Regions from separate parts of the Nocardioides thalensis genome, predicted to be linked through region 2. Evidence: predicted binding sites of a transcription regulator. Region 2 holds the regulator's gene; each other region holds the start of a gene.

Region 1 (5,664 bases), 2.0 Mb from region 2:
CCGAGCGACCGGCCGTCCCAGGCCGAGCCGACCGCGGCCCCGGAGGACGAGGCCCAGGGCGACGGTGCCGACGGCGACGGCGGCACGGACCTCGGCCAGGTGCTGACGATCGTCGCCGTGGCGCTGCTCGCCGCGGTGCTCCTGGTCGTGCTGCTCATGACGCCACGCACGCTGCGGGCCGGGGCGCGGAGACGACGCCTCGCCGGAGGACCCGACGACGTGTGGGACGAGCTGCACGCCACCGCGATCGACCTCGACGTGCCGTGGCCGAGTCATCGTTCGCCGCGGGAGGTCGGCGCCGCGCTCGTCGAGCACGTCGCCGACGACGTGGTCGCGCTGGAGCGGGTGCTCGACGCCGTCGAGCGCGCCCGCTACGCGCGCCCCGGTGCGCCCGTCCCCGCCGGGCTCGCCGAGGACGGCGCGACGTGCGTCGCTGCGCTGGAGGCCGGCGTCACCCCGCGAGTACGACGCCGCGCGAAGTGGCTGCCGCGGTCACTGCGGCGCGCGGGCCTCCGGGCGCCGTACGAGAACAAGGCGACGGTGGGGGCGGGGCGCTAGCGGGCTTCGTGGTCGCCACCGCTGCGCCTGGAAGGGCCGAACTAGGAAGGTCTTGCCGCCGAACAGCAGCAAGCCGAGATCACCTCGACTGCGGGGCCGGCAGCGTGGCGCCCCAGCCGCGAAGCGGCACGGCGCGAACCCCGCGGGGCCGAGCTTGCGAGGGCCCGTGCGGCGAGCGGCGTCGGGCGACACGCTCGGCCAGAATCAAATCAGAACCCGCCGCCCTCGCGGCGGCGACGCCACCGCTCCTCGACGCGCTGCATGAACGAGCCGGAGCCGCGCGACGGGCGGTGGTGGTGGCTGCGCCTGGAGGCCTTGCCGCCCTGGATGACGCCGAAGCCGGACGGGTGGCTGCTCTCGGCGGCGGCAGGCTGCGCACCGGGCCGCTGGCCGCGCAGGGCGCTGAGGGCCACGGTCGCGGAGACGAGCATGATCACGAAGCCGACGATGCCGATCTGCCACCAGCCGCTGATGGCGCCGCCCATGAGGACGGCGATGCCGATCGCGAAACCGAGGCCGGCGAGGATCGCGCGGCGGCGGGCCGCCTGGCGCATCGTGGTGCCGCGCAGGGTGGAGGCGAACTTCGGATCCTCAGCGACGAGGGCGCGCTCCATCTGCTCGAGCAGTCGCAGCTCCTCTTCTGAGAGTGGCACCTGTTCCTCCAAGCGTCCTTCGGTCTTCAACCAAGTGTAGGCAGCCGTCCCCGCCCGCGGTAGACGGTACGGACAAATCGTGTCCGGTTGGGATCGATCATGCCCGGTCGGTGGTGCAGCATGCCTCGTGTGGGCCAGTACCCATCCCCGCTCAGAGCAGGCTGCCCCGCCTGACAGCGGTGTGGCCGAACCTCCCGGTCGCCCGGTCGATCGCCCGGTCGGCGTCGGGCCAGCCGGGGTCGCGCTCGCCGAGGGCGAGCTGGCGGCCGGCCTCGGGCACGCGTCGCCGCAGTCCCTCGACCCGCACGCCGACCAGGCGGACGGCGGGTGGGCGGGACACGTCGGGAGCCCAGTGGCCGAGGGCGTCGAGCAGCAGGACCGCGGTGTCGTAGACGTCCTGGGTGACGTCAGTGGGCTCGGGCAGCTTGCGGGAGCGGCTGATCGTGCGGAAGTCGGAGTAGCGGATCGTGATCGCGACCGTCGTGCCGATCTTGTCGGCTGCGCGGAGCCGCGCGGCCACCCGCGACGACAGCCGCAGCAGCTCGCGAAGGAGGTCGTCGCGGTCGCGCACGTCGGCGGCCAGCGTGTGCTGGGAGCCCATGCTCCCCTCGGGCGTGCCCTCGCCGAACCCCCAGGTGCCGGCGCCGCCGGGGTGCAGCTCGGTGCGGTCGGTGCCCCACACGAGGGAGTGAAGATGGCCGCCGAGATGACGGCCCAGCATCCGGCGCAGCTGGTCGACCGGGAACTTGGCGACGTCGCCGACGGTGATGAGGCCGAGCTTGTGCAGTCGCTCGCGGGTGGACTCCCCCACGCCGTACAGCTCGCCGACGTCGAGCGGGTGCACCATCTCGACGAATCGCTCGGGCGGGATCGTGAGCACCCCGTCGGGCTTCGCGCGCCGGCTCGCCAGCTTGGCGACCGAGACCGAGCGGGCGATGCCCACCGAGCACGGGATGCCGTGCTCGGCGCGGATCCGCGACCGGATCCGCTGGGCGATCGCCTCGGGCGGCCCGAACAGCCGCGCGGCCCCGCGCACGTCGAGGAACGCCTCGTCGAGCGAGACCACCTCGACCACGGGCGTGAAGGAGCGGAACGTCTCACGGATCGCCTTCGAGACCGGCACCAGCAGCTCGAAGTCGGGCGGCATCACGACCGCCTTGGGGCACAGCCGGCGGGCTTCGTAGCCGGACATGCCGGAGCGGACGCCGTAGGCGCGGGCCGGGTAGTTGGCGGCGAGGACGACGCCTCGGTGGCCGCCGCCGACGATGACGGGGACGTGGTGGAGGTCGGGGCGGTCGCGGATCATCACGGAGGCGTAGAAGGCGTCCATGTCGACGTGGAGGAGGTTGGTGGGTTGGGTCATGGCCGGTCGCCCGGGTCCGTGGGTGCCATAGGGCCCGAGGTGGTGGGTGGGTGCTCCGGGCTTGCTCGCTCCGCCGCGCTGCGGCGCTCTGTGGCTGGGCGCCGCGGTGGTCGGGGCGCCGGCGCGTCGTCGCGAAATCGCCCGGATCCCCCACCCACCACCTCGGGTTCTGGCGCCCGCGCGCCCGGCTTCGGCCGGGCGGTCGGGCCGCGGCGGATGCGGTGCTGGGGGTGGTGGTGGGGGTTGGGGTCAGCCGGCGAGGACGTGGAGCTGGGTGGCGAGGGGGAGGAACTCGGGGCGTTCGGCGACGGCGCGCTCGAGGTCGGTGAGGGCGGCGGTGGAGCCGGGCTCGAGATCGAGGACGGAGCCGGGGACGAGGTCGGCGAAGACGCGAACGGCGTGGGTGGCGCGGACGTCGAAGCCGGCGGTGGCGAGGAGGTCGCGCAGCTCGTCGGCGGTGTAGCGGCGGGCGGCGGGGCCGCGGCCGCGGGCCGCGGGAGCGGCGTCGTCGATGAGCTCGTGGGCCTGGTGGAAGTGGCCGGCCATCGCGCGGGCGACGACGGCCGCGTGGCGGTTGGCGACGAGCAGGCTGAGGGTGCCGCCGGGGCGGAGCACCTCGCGGATCCGGGCCAGAGCGTCGGCCGGCTCGACCACCTCGAGGACGCCGTGGCACAGCACGACGTCGGCGCTGTCGGCGCCGACGAGCGCCGGGAGGTCGGAGACGTCGCCCTGGTGTCCGACGACGTCGACACCGGCCTCGCGGGCGCGGCGGCCGAGGGCCGCGAGCGCGTCGGGGCTGGGCTCGACGACGGTGACCCGGTGGCCGCCCTCGGCGATCCGGACGGCGAACCCTCCGGTGCCGCCGCCGATGTCGACGACGTGACGGGCGCCGCCCTCGAGGATCGGGCCGAGGGCATCCCACACGACCGCGGTGCGGGCAGAGCCGCGGCGCTCACCGGTGACCATGGCAGCCACCTTAGGAGACTGCTGAGCACCGCCACGACCGACGCCCCCCAAGCCCGCTAGCCCGCGGCGCGCCCGGCGAGCCGGTTGCCGAGCGGGACGTGCGGCGTCAGGCCGAGCGACTGCTCGACCACCGCGAGGAAGCGGTCGGCCTCCCGCACCAGGTCGTCGGCCTCACGCTCGGTGACCGCACGGGTCGAGCCGGCCTCGGCCGCGGCGCGCTTGGCTGCGCCCGCGGCGAAGTAGACGGCCCACTCGCTGAGCTCGGGCGCGACCTCGGTCAGCAGCACCCACGCGTTGCGCTGCGGGCGGCGCCGCCCGCCCGGTCGGCTGGGCTCGGGCCGCGCTCGCGCAGCGAGCAGCGCGGCGGCGGACCTCAGAGCGGCGACGTGGGCGCACGCGTAGCGGGTGGGCACGTCGCGGGCGCCCACCGCCTCGCTGAGCGATTCTGCCGCCCGCATGAGGTACGAATGCGTGGTCGCGGGCAGGGCGTGCGGCCCCGGCTGGGCGGGTGCTGCGGTCGGCGGGAGGACGGGCTGGTCCATGACGGTTCCCCTTCGTCGTGTTCGAACATTTGTTCGAACACCATCAAGGTACACCGCTCCCCCGACACGACGTCAAGGGTCGTGCCGGAGCCGGGTGCGTCCGCCGTCTCAGTCGTCCTGGTCGTCGTCGCCGGCGCTCAGCGCGAACCGGCGGCTGTCCGGGTGCCAGAGGAACACCACGGTGACAGCGGCGATCGCGGCGGCCGCGATCGCGCTTCCGCGGACCATCGGCGGCGGCCCGGTGCGCACGGTCGCGGCCGTGGACAGGAAGATCCCGATCGACATCAGCGCCAGCGAGTGACGGGCCCAGTTGTGGCCGTGCCGCATCAGCGGGATCAGCGTCAGCGCCGTCAGCGCGACGACGAGGTAGAGCACGAGGATGACGGGCACGAAGTCGACGGGCTGGAGCGCGCTGTCGCCCGAGGGCTCGGGGGCCCAGGCCTCCGCGAGGGTGTCACGGCGTACGACGACCAGGATGCTGACCACCAGGCCGGCCGCCACGAGCAGCCAGAGCAGGTAGCACGCCAGGTCCACCGTTGCCGGTCGCTTCGTCATCCACACCCTCCACTGCAGCCTGTGCCGGCGAGACCCCCGATAGGGTCGGCCCATGTCGGCCGACCACCCCTCGATCACCCTGTTCCGTCAGGAGCACCAGCGTCTCGGCGGGACCGGCGAGATCGTCATTCTGCCCGATGCCGTCCACACCGCCGCACTGGCCGCCGAGGCGCTCGGCTGCGAGGTCGGCGCGATCGCCAACAGCCTGCTCTTCGACGCCGACGGCTCCCCCGTGCTGATCCTGACGTCGGGCTCGCACCGCGTCGACGTGCCCGCCACGGCGGCGCGCATCGGCGTACCGACCCTGAAGCGGGCCAAGCCCGAGTTCGTGCGCGCCCACACCGGTCAGGTGATCGGCGGCGTCTCGCCGTTCGCGCACCCGGCCCCGGTGCCGACGTACCTCGACACCTGGCTGGAGCGGTACGACGTGATCTGGGCCGCCGCGGGTCACCCCGCGGCCGTGTTCTCGACGACCTACGAGGAGCTCCAGAAGCTCACCGGCGCCACCGCGATCAACGTCGAGGCCGACGCCTGATGCGGATCGTCGTCGTCGGCGGCGGCCTCGGAGGTACGGCGGCCGCGGCCCGCCTGGCGAAGCTCGGTCACGAGGTGACCCTGCTCGAGGCGAGCGACCGGCTCGGCGGCGCGCTGGCGCCGGTGAGCCAGGACGGCTTCACGTGGGACGCCGGGCCGACGTACACCCTGCTGCCGGCGGCGCTGCGCGACCTGTTCCGCAAGTCCGGCCGGCCGCTGGAGAACGAGCTCGGCGGCGACCTCGAGCCGCTCACCGTGATCCGCGAGCACCGGTTCGCCGACGGCACCTCCGTCTCGCTGCCCGGCGGCTCGCGCGCCGCGCAGATCGAGGCGTTCGACGCCCTCGACCCGGGGCTCGGCGAGGCCTGGACCAAGCACGTCGACACCTACGCACCCGTCTGGGACCTGCTGCGGCGCAACTACGTCGAGGCACCGTGGGACCGCAAGGATCCCGGCCGCGACCTGCTCTCCCTGTTCAAGACCCGCGAGACGC
Region 2 (5,664 bases):
GGCGAAGGGCGGCAAGCGCGCCGCTCGCTGATCGGCTCTCCACAGGTCACTTTCTGAGCCTTGGCGGGGGCCGCGCGGTGGGAGTAGTTTCCGAGCATCCTCATCTCGGGAGGTCCCATGACGCGATGGGTCACCGCCGCCCTGCTCTCCGGCGCCCTCGCCCTGACTGCCTGCGAGGCCGAGCCCGCGGAGCCGGCCGAGCCTTCGAGCTCGGCGCCGGCGTCGAGCGAGCCCACCTCGGCCGCTCCGACGACGGAGCCGACCGGGCCGGTGGAGCCGACGTTGCCACCGGAGGCGGAGGCGAACACGAAGGCGGGGGCGGAGGCGTTCGTTCAGTACTGGTGGGAACTGGTCAACTACGCAACGGCGACCGGTGACACGGCCGCTTTGCGCGGAGTGTTCGGGCCCGCGTGTGCGAGCTGTGACGCGGCAACAAGCGCGATCGAGAACGTCTACGCGAACGGGGGACGCATCACCGGTCGCGGGTATCGCATCGAGAGTTCGAAGATCGTTTCCGAACCCGGCGGAGCGTGGGCGATCACGGCGGACCTTTCGGTCGGCAGGCAGGCCGTCCGTGGCGCAGGCGAACTCAACCAGGTTTACCCAGCGGGGACGAAGTCGCACGTGATGTTCGTCGAGTTCGTACGGGAGCGGTGGCAGGTGGCGACGTGGACGCACGATTGATCGTGGCGAGCGCGGCGCTGACGATCCTGTTCTCATCGGCGCCAGCCGCAGCGGATGTCGACGTCGATCCAGGCGACGGCTTTTTCGGACTCGAGGGCGAATCGGAAATGCCGGGCGACCCCGGCGACGCCGACAACGCAGGTGACGATGGCGGCGCGCTACCTGAGGGCGAGTACCACCACGGCCCAATGTGCAACGGCGGGGCCTGCGCACCAGAGTTTGTTTGCCCGGACGGGTCCTACGCCTACCGCGAGTGGATCGAAGCGCCCGACGGCGAAACCCTCTGGGACTACCTCTATTGCCCCGGCGACGTTGTCTTCCAGGGCCCAACGCCGGGCATGATCGCCCAAGCGTTCCGGCGCATCCCGCTGCCGGCCTCCCCCCTGATCATCGAGCCACCCGACGGCCGCACGCTGGTCAACTTCGAGACGAACTTCTACACGGAGAAGGAGCGGCTGTTCCGCAGCGTCACGCTCCTCGGCCAGCGCGTCGACCTGCGGATCGACGTGCACTCCTACACCTGGCACTTCGATGACGGCGAGAAGCTCCGCACCAGCGACCCGGGCGCGCCGTACCCGAAGCTCCAGATCACCCACAACTACCTGCAGGCCGGCGCCTACCGGCCGCGGCTCGACACCACCTACGTCGCCGACTATCGGGTCAACGGAGGCGCCTGGCAGACCGTGCCGGGCTCGGTGACGATCGAGGGCTCGCCCGAGTCGCTCCGGGCCGTCGAGGCGCGGCCGATCCTCACCGGCTGACGGGCTACTCGACCACCCTGGGAAAGTTGCGAGGGGCGGGACCGTGCGCGGTCCCGCCCCTCGTCTTCCCCTGGGCCCCGGGCGAGGGCCCGTCGTCCGCCGGGGTCGAGGTGGCAGACGAAGCAAGTGCCTTGGTTTCGAGGCTCGGCGCTGGGGCGCCTCGCACCTCAACCAGCGGCAGGCAGCGGGACGCGCAGCTCCTGGCCGGCGTAGACCATGCTCGAGTCGAGCGAGTTGAGGTCGCGGATCTCGTCGACCATCGCGCCGACGTTGCCGTCGACGGCGGCGTCGGCCGCGATGTCCCAGAGGGTGTCACCCGGGTCGACCGTGACGACCTCGACCTCGGCGACGCCCTGCTCCTGGGTCGCGGTCGACCCGGCGGCCAGCCACAGGCCGGCGCCGAAGGCGAGCGCGAGCCCGAGCAGGAAGATCGTCAGCCGGCCGCGGCGGGTCAGTCGCACCTGCGAGGCGGGGCGGACCCGGCTGGCGGGGCGGAGCTGAAGCGTCGGGGCGATAGTCGTGGTGCTCATCGGGTGACCTCCGGGGGAAGCGGCCCTGACGGTCAGGACCTCGGATCTGTCGTGCGTTGGTCTGAGTCCACCGACCGGGTCCGACACAATCCGGAGAGCCTGTCGATCAGACGTTCGATCGAACGCATGTACGACGGTAGATCACGTGTTCGAACGAATCAAGGACCTGTTCGAAGATTTGTTCGACGGCGTGTCGGGGTCTCGACACGCCGGCTCGCCAGGGCGAGCCGGCTACTCGACCACCCTGGACCCGACACGCCCGGTTCGAACACGTGTTTGAAGTCGTGCGTGATCCGCGTTACCGTCAGGCCATGGCGAAGAAAGTCAGCGAGCTTCCCGACGGTCCCCCCGACGCGACCGGCCTGACCCCGCGCCAGCAGCGGGTTCTCGCCACGATCAAGGACAGCATCGAGGAGCGGGGATACCCGCCCAGCATGCGTGAGATCGGCTCCGCCGTCGGCCTCACCAGCACCTCGAGCGTCGCCCACCAGCTCCGCGTGCTCGAGGAGAAGGGCTACCTCAAGCGCGACCCCAACCGGCCCCGCGCCCTCGAGGTGTTCCTGCCCGAGATCATGGCCGCGCGCCGCTCGATCTCCGCCGGCGAGGAGTCGTCCGTCGACGAGACCGGCATCGGCGACGTGGCCCCCGCCGCCACCAACGTCCCAGTCGTCGGCCGGATCGCGGCCGGTGGCCCGATCCTCGCCGAGGAGCGCATCGAGGACGTCTTCCCCCTGCCCAAACAGCTCGTCGGCGACGGCCAGCTGTTCCTCCTCGAGGTCAGCGGCGAGTCGATGATCGACGCGGCCATCTGCCACGGCGACTACGTCGTGATCCGCCAGCAGAACACCGCCGAGAACGGCGAGATCGTCGCCGCGATGATCGACGGCGAGGCGACGGTCAAGACGTTCCAGCGCAAGGACGGCCAGGTCTGGCTGCTCCCCCACAACCCGGCGTTCGAGCCGATCGACGGCACCCACGCGACGATCCTCGGGAAGGTCACCGCCGTACTTCGGCGCGTGTGAGCAGCAGGGCGTAGGGTCGGCCGGGTCCTCGGTCCACGACCCGGAAGGCCGCCTGATGCCACGTCGCAGCCACCCGCTGCTCCGCGCTCTCCTGCTCCTGTGCACGCTGGGGCTGATCGTCCCCGCGCTCGCCAGCCCCGGAAGCGCGACGCCCACGCCTGCTGCGACCACCCTTGCGGCGGAGCCGGACCCCGACGCCAACCCCCACCGCGCGCAGCGCGCGATCGAGGCGCTCGAGCGGGTCCAGGACCTGCTCGCCGGGGAAGGCAAGAACGGCGCTCGCTCACTCACCCTTGAGCTCCGCGACCTCGCGCTCCTCCGAGGTCAATTGACAGGCGTGCAGCGGGCGCAGGCGAATCAGCTACTCGCGCGGCCGCTGCGGCCGAGCAAGTCGCAACGCAAGTGCTCGTCCGTCATCTGCGTGCACTGGCAGACGAAGCGGCAGAGCGAGCGGCACGGAGTCAGGAGTCTCAAGTACGTCCGCAACGTTCTACGGACCATGACGGCGGTCCACAAGAAGTACATCGCCGCCGGTTATCGCAGGCCGTTCCGCGATGGACGACGCGGCGGCAATTCAAAGCCCGACGTGTACCTGGGCGACATCGGCGCGAACAACCTGTATGGGTACTGCACGACCGACGATCCTCGTCCGCCGAAGCACGGCGGTACGTGGGGCTTCTGCGTTCTCGACAACGACTACAGCAGTGAGCAGTTTCCGGCCCATACGCCGCTCGAAAATATGAAGGTGACCGCGGCGCACGAGTACTTCCACAACGTCCAGTTCGCTCACGATTACGGCGAGGACGCCTGGTTCATGGAGGCCACCGCGACCTGGGCGGAGGACGAGGTCTACGACCACATCAACGACAACGCCTTCTATCTGCCACACGGCCCGATCTCCAACCCGCTCACGTCGCTCGACACGTTCGCATACGACGGGCTGTTCCATTACGGCACCTGGATCTTCATCCGCTACCTCACCGACCGCTACGGCACCAAGGTCGCGGGCATGGACGACCTGGTGCTGGACATGTGGAACGGCGCGACCGGCAAGGACCGGGCGAAGTACTCCCTCGCCTCCGTCGTGCAGACGCTCCAGGCCAACGGCACCACCCTGGAGGCCGAGTACGCGAAGTTCGCCGCGGGCAACCGCCAGCCGTCGCGGACCTACCCGCAGGAGTACCAAGAGGTCGCGGCCGACCCGGAGAACAAGGACGGCTACCCGCGGACGCCGCTGGTCGACCAGTTCTCGCTCGCGCCGGACGCGACGCAGGGCTTCGGGCGCTCCTACGACCACCTCACCGCGCGCACCGTCCGCTACGTGCCGACAGACGAGACTGGCCCTCTGTCGATGCTCAACCTGACGTTCGACCTCGCCGATACCCCGTCCGGTGGCCACGCGGTCATCGTCACCAAGCCGGTGAGTGGTGCGCAGACGCAGACCCTCGTCACCGCAGACGGAGCGGCCGCGCCGATCCCGTTCGACGTCGCGGCGACCAAATGGGTCGAGGTCACGATCGTCAACGGAAGCAGTCGGTTCGACTGTTGGAACGGTTCGAACTACCCCATGCCGGACTACAGCTGCATGGGCGATTCGCGCGACGACGGCGTTATGCAGAAGGTGAGCGCGGCGGTCACGCCGTAGGTCTCGGCACGCCCGGGCCCGACCGGCCCGGGCTACCCGACCTTGCCCGCTAGCCGCTTGAGCGCCTGGCGGACCACCTGCGGGTCGGTGGTGGACCACATCGGCGGCAGGCTCGCCTTGAGGAACGATCCGTAGCGCGCGGTGACCAGCCGCGGATCGAGTACGGCGACCACGCCGCGGTCGGTGTGCGTACGGATCAGGCGGCCGGCCCCCTGCGCCAGGAGCAGCGCGGCATGGGTGGCGGCGACCTGCATGAAGCCGTTGCCGCCCGCCTGGTCGGCCGCGCGCTGCCGGGCGCTCATCAGCGGGTCGTCGGGACGCGGGAACGGGATCCGGTCGATGAGCACCAGCTGGCAGGTGTCGCCCGGGACGTCGAGGCCCTGCCACAGGCCGAGGGTGCCGAACAGGCAGGTGTGCGGGTCGGCGACGAACTGCCGCGCGAGCTCGGGCAGCTGCGCGTCGCCCTGAGCGAGCGTCGTCAGGTGCGGCAGCCGAGCGCGCACCTCCTCCGCGGCGGCCTCGGCGGCCCGCCGGCTGCTGAACAACCCGAGGGTGCGGCCCTCCGCGGCGTCGACCAGCTCCACGATCTCGTCGAGCTGGGCCTTGCCCAGGCCGTCGCGGCCGGGCTGCGGCAGGTGGCGGGCGACGTACAGGATCGCCTGCTTGCCGTAGTCGAACGGGCTGCCCACGTCGAGGCCGATCCAGGGCTCGGCGTCGGCGCCGTTCTCTGCCGACTCGGACCCCGAACTGTGCCCGTTCGCGCCCCGAAGTGTGCCGGTTCGGCGTTCACTCGGCTTGAGGCCGACGGAGGTGGCGATCACGTTGAAGTCGCCGCCGAGCATGAGAGTGGCCGAGGTCATCACCACGGTCTTGTCGGCGAGCAGCTTGTCGCGCATCTGGCCCCACACCTGGAGCGGAGCGATGCACAGGTGGGGTGGGAGGCGCTCGGTGCCCTCGGTGAGCCACATGACGTCCGTGTCGGCGTTGGCCGCCATCCGCTCGGCGGTGGCGAAGACCTCCTG
Region 3 (5,664 bases), 2.9 Mb from region 2:
GGGTGAGGAGTCCGACGGCGCGACGCCGTGCCGGAGGATCCAGGGCGAGGGCACCCAGACGATCACCGTCACGACCGGGCCGCTCGACGACCAGACGCCGGTGACCCTGCTCGCCGGGCAGGACGTGCCGACGCCCGAGGTCGACACGCTCCCGTGGACCCCGCGCTTCGACCGCGTGTTCGGCACCAGCGTCCCGGTGCTGGTGATCGTCATCGGCATCGCCCTGCTGCTGGCGTGCGCCGGCACCTGGCTCGCGTGGCTCGCGCACGAGAAGGAGCCGCGGTTCCCGCTCATGTACGCCCCGCCGGAGGGCATCGGCCCGGCGCAGGCCAACTACATCCTCACCGAGGGCGTGAACCGGCAGGCGTACGTCGCGACGCTGCTGCACGCGGCCGAGCACGGCGCCGTCGACCTCCAGCGCCACCCCGACGGCTGGACGATCACCGACAAGAACGGCGCTCACGGGTGGGCCGGTCTCGACCACGTCACCACCGGCATCGCGAGCCTCCTGAGCGGACCGGGCACGAGCTTCGTCGCCGGTCGCAAGGACGTCTCGGCCGGCCAGCGGCTCAAGACCGAGATCGACGGATTCAACTCCCAGGTGAAGGCGTGGGCGAGCAGCGAGGGGCTGGTGGTCCGCGCGGGCATGGGCGGGTTCGGCGGCCTGCTCGTGCTCCTCGGCTTCGCCGCGGTGATCGCCATCGCGATCTGGAACCCGCTCGGGATTACGGCGGTCGGGCTGATCCCCGCCGCGTTCGCCGCGGCCGGCGTACCGCTGCTGAAGACGGGTGCCGCGACCAAGCGCACCGCCGCCGGCCGCGAGCTGTGGTCGCGGATCGGCGGATTCAAGCGGATCCTCTCGACGACGTCGGCCGAGGAGCGCTTCGACTTCGCGGGGCGCAAGGAGCTCTACACCGCCTACATCCCGTGGGCAGTGGCGTTCGACTGCGCGGACGAGTGGGCCAAGAAGTACCGCATCGAGACCGGCGAGGAGCCGCCCGCGCCCGCCTACTTCGGCGCGGGCTACGTCGCCGGGGGCGGCGGGTTCGACGTCGACTCGATGGTCGACGACTTCGACTCCACGCTCGGGAGCGCCATCTCGTCGTACGACGCCACCCAGCGCTCGTCGTCCTCCGGCGGGGGCGGCGGCTTCAGCGGCGGAGGCGGCGGCGGTGGAGGTGGCGGCGGCTCCTGGTGAGCCGCCTCCGGGCGCGAAGCGGGCTAGATTGCAACCACCATCCGAGAGAGGGTTCCGCCCATGATCTGGATCATCATCGCCGTCGTCGTCGTCGTCCTGCTGGTCGGGTTCTTCGTCATCGGCTTCAACAAGCTGCGCAAGGCCGACGTCGCGGCCGAGGAGGCGCTGGGCGGCATCGACGTCCAGCTGACGCGACGGGCCGAGCTGATCCCCAACCTGGTGCAGACGGTGAAGGGCTACGCCATCCACGAGCGCGAGGTCTTCGAGGAGATCACGCGGGCGCGCGCCGGCGTGCAGGCCGCTGCCGCGGGTGACAGCGTCCCGGCCAAGGCCGCCGCCGACGCCGAGCTCTCGCAGGCCCTGGTCAGGCTCAACGCGGTCGCCGAGGCCTACCCGGACCTCAAGGCCAACACCAACTTCCTCGACCTGCAGAAGCAGCTCGCGACCACCGAGGACCAGATCGCGTTCGCGCGCCAGTACTACAACGACGCCACGCGCGAGCTCAACGAGTCGGTGCGCACGATCCCGTGGATGTTCTTCTCCGGCGTCGCCGGCGTGAAGGAGCGGGAGTTCTACGACGCGCCGACGGAGCACACCGCCGCCCCGGGCGTGGAGTTCTGATCAGAAGACGTTGAACGGTCGGTACTGGATCGACAGGCGCGGTCCGGCCGAGGCGACCTTGGGCACCGCGTGCTCCCAGGTGCGCTGGCAGCTGCCGCCCATCACCACCAGGTCGCCATGGCCCATCTCGACGGAGATCGAGTCGCCGCCCGCGACCGGTCGGAGCGCCAGCCTGCGCGGGTCGCCGACCGAGACGATCGCGACCATCGTGTCGTGGGTGTTGCCGCGGCCGATGCGGTCGCCGTGCCAGGCGACGCTGTCGCGGCCGTCGCGGTAGTAGCAGCACCCGGCGGTGCGGAACCGCTCGCCGAGCTCGGGCTCGTAGTGGTCGCTGAGCGACTCGCGGGCCGCCTCGAGCACGGGGTGGGGGAGCTGCTCGCCGATCATGTAGGTGTAGACGAGGCGCGGCACGTCGACCACCCGGTCGTACATCTTGCGCCGCTCGGCTCGCCACGGGACGTCGCGCACCAGCGTCGCGAAGACGTCGTCGGCCTCGGGGAGCCAGCCGCGGCACACGTCGACCCACGCGCCCTCGGTCAGCGGCCGCCGCTCGAGGCCGGTGAAGTCGGGGGCGGTGCCGGTCGCTGATCCGAAAAGGGTGGTCTGCACGTCCACCCGACCACGCTAGCACGAGATCGAACACGTGTTCGGGTAGGCCGTGCGGCGCTTTGTTGCGGGCGTGCTGAGAATTCCCGGTTCTCCGGACGCGCGGCCGAGCCGGCCCTAACCTTCCTGGGGTGGAGACGGGACAGCAGGGGGTCGCTGCCCGTCGGGAGCTGAAGCACGTGACGATCCGCGAGTACGTCCGGAATCTGGCACTGGCGTCAGCGCCCGGCGCTCCGGCCCCGTCGGAACGTGAGTTGGTCGACCGGTTCGGGGTCGCGCGGATGACCGTGCGCCAGGCCCTCGACGCCCTCGTGGTGGAGGGCGTGCTCGAGCGCTTCCCCGGCCGCGGCACGTTCGTCGCCCGGCCCCGCCGCGTGCCCACGGGCATCAGCAGCTTCACCGAGGACATGCAGCGCCGCGCCGTGGTCGCGGAGTCGCGCACCCTCATCGCCGACCGCGTGGGCGCCGCGAACGGCGTCGCTCGGGCGCTCGGCATCGGCGTGCGCCAGCCGGTGCTGCACTGGCGCCGGCTGCGCCTGGCCGACGGCCGCCCGGTCTGCCTCTCCGACGCGTTCCTCAACGACACCCTGGTGCCGAACCTCTTCGACGGCGAGCTCCCCGCGAGCCTGTACGACGAGCTCGCCTCCCGCGGCCGCCGCCCCACCTGGGCCGAGGACTCGGTCTCCGCGGGGACCGCGACCGCGGAGGAGAGCGAGCTGCTCGAGATCGACGCGAGCTCGGTCGTGATCCGCCACAACCGCCGCGCCCTGTGGGAGGACATCCCGATCGAGGTGACGCGCAGCGTCTACCCGGCCGACCAGCACACCCTCTGGCTCCAGTTCGGCGACTGAGCGGGCTCTCAGCGGGCGTGCCCGAGCTCCCCGAGCGGCGCGACGGTCACGCCGCTCTCCTCGCAGACCCAGGTCGGGTCGGGACCGCCGAGGTCGGGATCGATGTGCAGCGCATGCACCGGGCTGTCGCCGCAGCGCTCGCAGACCGGCCACCGGCCGGCGGGGTCGTCGGACGGGAGACCGTCGCGCAGCGCGTCCTGCACGTCCTGCGCGACCAGCCCGGCGACGTACGGCTCGCCGTCGCCCCACTGCTCGAGCCACCACCGGCGCTGCGAGCACGCCTCGTCGAGGAGCGAGACTGCGGCCGGCCCGGCCAGGCCGTGGGCCTCGAGGTCGGCCAGCACGCGCGCTCGCGCCGCGAAGATCACGCTCTCGTCCACAGGTCCATTGTGCGGCTGTTTCAAGTCGCGGCGGGTCCGGGCACAGCGCCGGTAGCCGTCGCCGTGCCGGAGGCGACCGACGAGAGGCATCACATGACCGACGACCTCAGTCCCTCGGGCGTCGCCGACGCCGTCGCCAGCGACCTGCTGGCCGACGGCGACATCGACGTGACGTCGTGGACCGACCTCGAGCACCTGCCGCGCGAGATGGACGCGCTCGCGGCCCAGTACGCCGAGATCTTCGGGTACGCCCGCACCTGGGTGTGCCAGCGCGCGGGCTTCGAGCCCAGCCCGGTCTGCCTCCTGCGGCCGCTGGCGGAGCTGATGGACGTGCTCACCAGCGTGCTCGGCACCGTCGAGCGGGTCGGACGCGACCACTGGGACGACCTGCACGACGGGGTGGTGGCCACCACCGCCGACCTGCGGACGGTCGACGCGTGGGTCGCCGACGTGCTGCCGGTGGTGGCCTGATGAGCGACTCGTTCCTCGAGGACCTGACCGGGCGCACCGGCCTGCTCGATGCCGACCCGCTCGAGCTCCCCGAGCCCGACGGCGGCGACCGCACGCTCCGGCACGACCCGGAGTTCGTGGCGCTCGACAACGGACTGTCGGGCATCCGCGACACCATCAACCGCGGCGTCGACGTCCTCAACGGCTTCGGGGCCGGGCTGCCCAAGCTCCCCGAGGGCAGTCTCGAGGACCTCCTGGTCCGGCCGCTCACCGGCGACTACGTGCGCATCCGGCAGAACGCCGCCGCCACCCACCACGTCCGCGACGCGCTCTCGACGTACGGCGGCAACGTGGTGCGGCTCTCGCTCGGCGTCGACCCGCGCTGGGGCGGCGCCGCGGCGTCGTCCTACCTCGTGCGCCTGCAGGTCCAGGCCGTGGCCGCCCGCGGTCTGGGCGAGGTGGTGGCGCGAGGGTCGGTCGTCTTCGACGAGATCGCCGACTACAGCGAGCGCCTTGCCGTGCGCGTCGAGGGCCTGGTGATGGAGCTGGTCGAGCGTGGCCGACGGCTGGTCACCAAGGTGCTGACCCGCCTGCTCGGGCCGGGCGCGGTCGCCCTCGCCGCGGAGATCGCGCTGAAGGGCATCGATGTCGTCACCGACATCGTCGAGGACGTGCAGCGGGTGATCGAGATCGTCGAGACGCTGCTGCGGCTCCGCGACGAGGTGGCGGCGTGGGTCGAGGAGCAGCGCGCGCGGCTCGAGGTGTTCCTCGACCTGCTGGACGTCGTCCTCGGCCGCGGCGCGGACCTCCGGGGCGGCGGTGGAGGCTCCTGGTAGCCGTCGGCGCGGCTCAGCCGATCTCGGCCAGCTCGCGCTCGATGTTGGCCCGCGCCCGCTCCTCCCAGTGCTCGCGGCCGTGGGCCGTGCGGAAGATCAGCGGCCGCTCGAGGAGCGAGGTCAGCACGGCGGTCCGGCCCTTGCGGAAGACCTCGTCGGTCAGGTGGCCGTACTCCGCGCGCACCGCGGCGGCGTACGCGGCGTACTCCGGCTCCGGCAGCGCCAACACCGCGAGGTCGGCGTCGGACAGCGCGCAGCCGTTCGCGTCGCCGGGTGCCGGGTCGTGCGCCTCGGTCAGCCGCACCAGCCGGCACACCTCCGCGACGGTCGCCGAGTCGGTCAGCGGGGGCAGGGTCTCCTCCGCCCACGCCGCCGACCGCTCCTCGGCGTCCCGCTCGCCGTCGTAGACGGCGTCGTGGAACCACGCGGCCAGCTGCACCGGCACCTCGTCGAACGCCACGCCGCCGGCGGCCAGCTCGGCCAGCCGCTCCAGCACGGCGCGCAGGTGGCCGATGCCGTGATAGCTGCGCCCGGGCGCGGTGTACGCCGCCACCAGCTCGTCACGAAGCCCCTCCCCGTCGGGGAGGGGCCACGCTGGCGGAGGTGGTGAGCTCGGTCTGCCCTCGTCCATCCGCCTATTGAAACCCACTGCGCGCAATTGCGCAGGGGCGTAAGGATGGTGCCGTGGACCAGGAGGAGGCACGTCAGGAGCTGCAGCGGCT

The links. The regulator LexA, encoded in region 2, represses DNA repair genes until DNA is damaged. The targets are predictions, from matches to a motif close to TCGAACANNTGTTCGA.
Region 1: the regulator LexA is predicted to act here: its motif matches at 4,104-4,119, upstream of HNR19_RS13065 (SAV_6107 family HEPN domain-containing protein).
Region 3: the regulator LexA is predicted to act here: its motif matches at 2,455-2,470, upstream of HNR19_RS17410 (alpha-ketoglutarate-dependent dioxygenase AlkB).

Annotation. Positions count from the first base shown of each region.
Region 1 is NZ_JACCFP010000001.1:2,677,411-2,683,074, forward strand. It holds gene HNR19_RS13045 (transglutaminaseTgpA domain-containing protein) at 1-558, shown strand, start outside; gene HNR19_RS13050 (DUF3040 domain-containing protein) at 768-1,211, opposite strand; gene dinB (DNA polymerase IV) at 1,363-2,574, opposite strand; gene HNR19_RS13060 (methyltransferase domain-containing protein) at 2,824-3,540, opposite strand; gene HNR19_RS13065 (SAV_6107 family HEPN domain-containing protein) at 3,597-4,082, opposite strand; gene HNR19_RS22790 (hypothetical protein) at 4,191-4,637, opposite strand; gene HNR19_RS22795 (YbaK/EbsC family protein) at 4,690-5,172, shown strand; gene HNR19_RS22800 (phytoene desaturase family protein) at 5,172-5,664, shown strand, end outside.
Region 2 is NZ_JACCFP010000001.1:651,427-657,090, reverse strand. It holds gene HNR19_RS03215 (hypothetical protein) at 1-31, shown strand, start outside; gene HNR19_RS03210 (DUF6318 family protein) at 118-684, shown strand; gene HNR19_RS03205 (PKD domain-containing protein) at 669-1,445, shown strand; gene HNR19_RS03200 (LysM peptidoglycan-binding domain-containing protein) at 1,613-1,975, opposite strand; gene lexA (transcriptional repressor LexA) at 2,287-2,997, shown strand; gene HNR19_RS03190 (MXAN_6640 family putative metalloprotease) at 3,053-4,642, shown strand; gene HNR19_RS03185 (ATP-dependent DNA helicase) at 4,675-5,664, opposite strand, start outside.
Region 3 is NZ_JACCFP010000001.1:3,576,184-3,581,847, reverse strand. It holds gene HNR19_RS17420 (DUF2207 domain-containing protein) at 1-1,198, shown strand, start outside; gene HNR19_RS17415 (LemA family protein) at 1,259-1,819, shown strand; gene HNR19_RS17410 (alpha-ketoglutarate-dependent dioxygenase AlkB) at 1,820-2,434, opposite strand; gene HNR19_RS17405 (UTRA domain-containing protein) at 2,557-3,276, shown strand; gene HNR19_RS17400 (hypothetical protein) at 3,285-3,656, opposite strand; gene HNR19_RS17395 (hypothetical protein) at 3,750-4,127, shown strand; gene HNR19_RS17390 (hypothetical protein) at 4,127-4,942, shown strand; gene HNR19_RS17385 (HD domain-containing protein) at 4,956-5,573, opposite strand; gene HNR19_RS17380 (chorismate mutase) at 5,627-5,664, shown strand, end outside.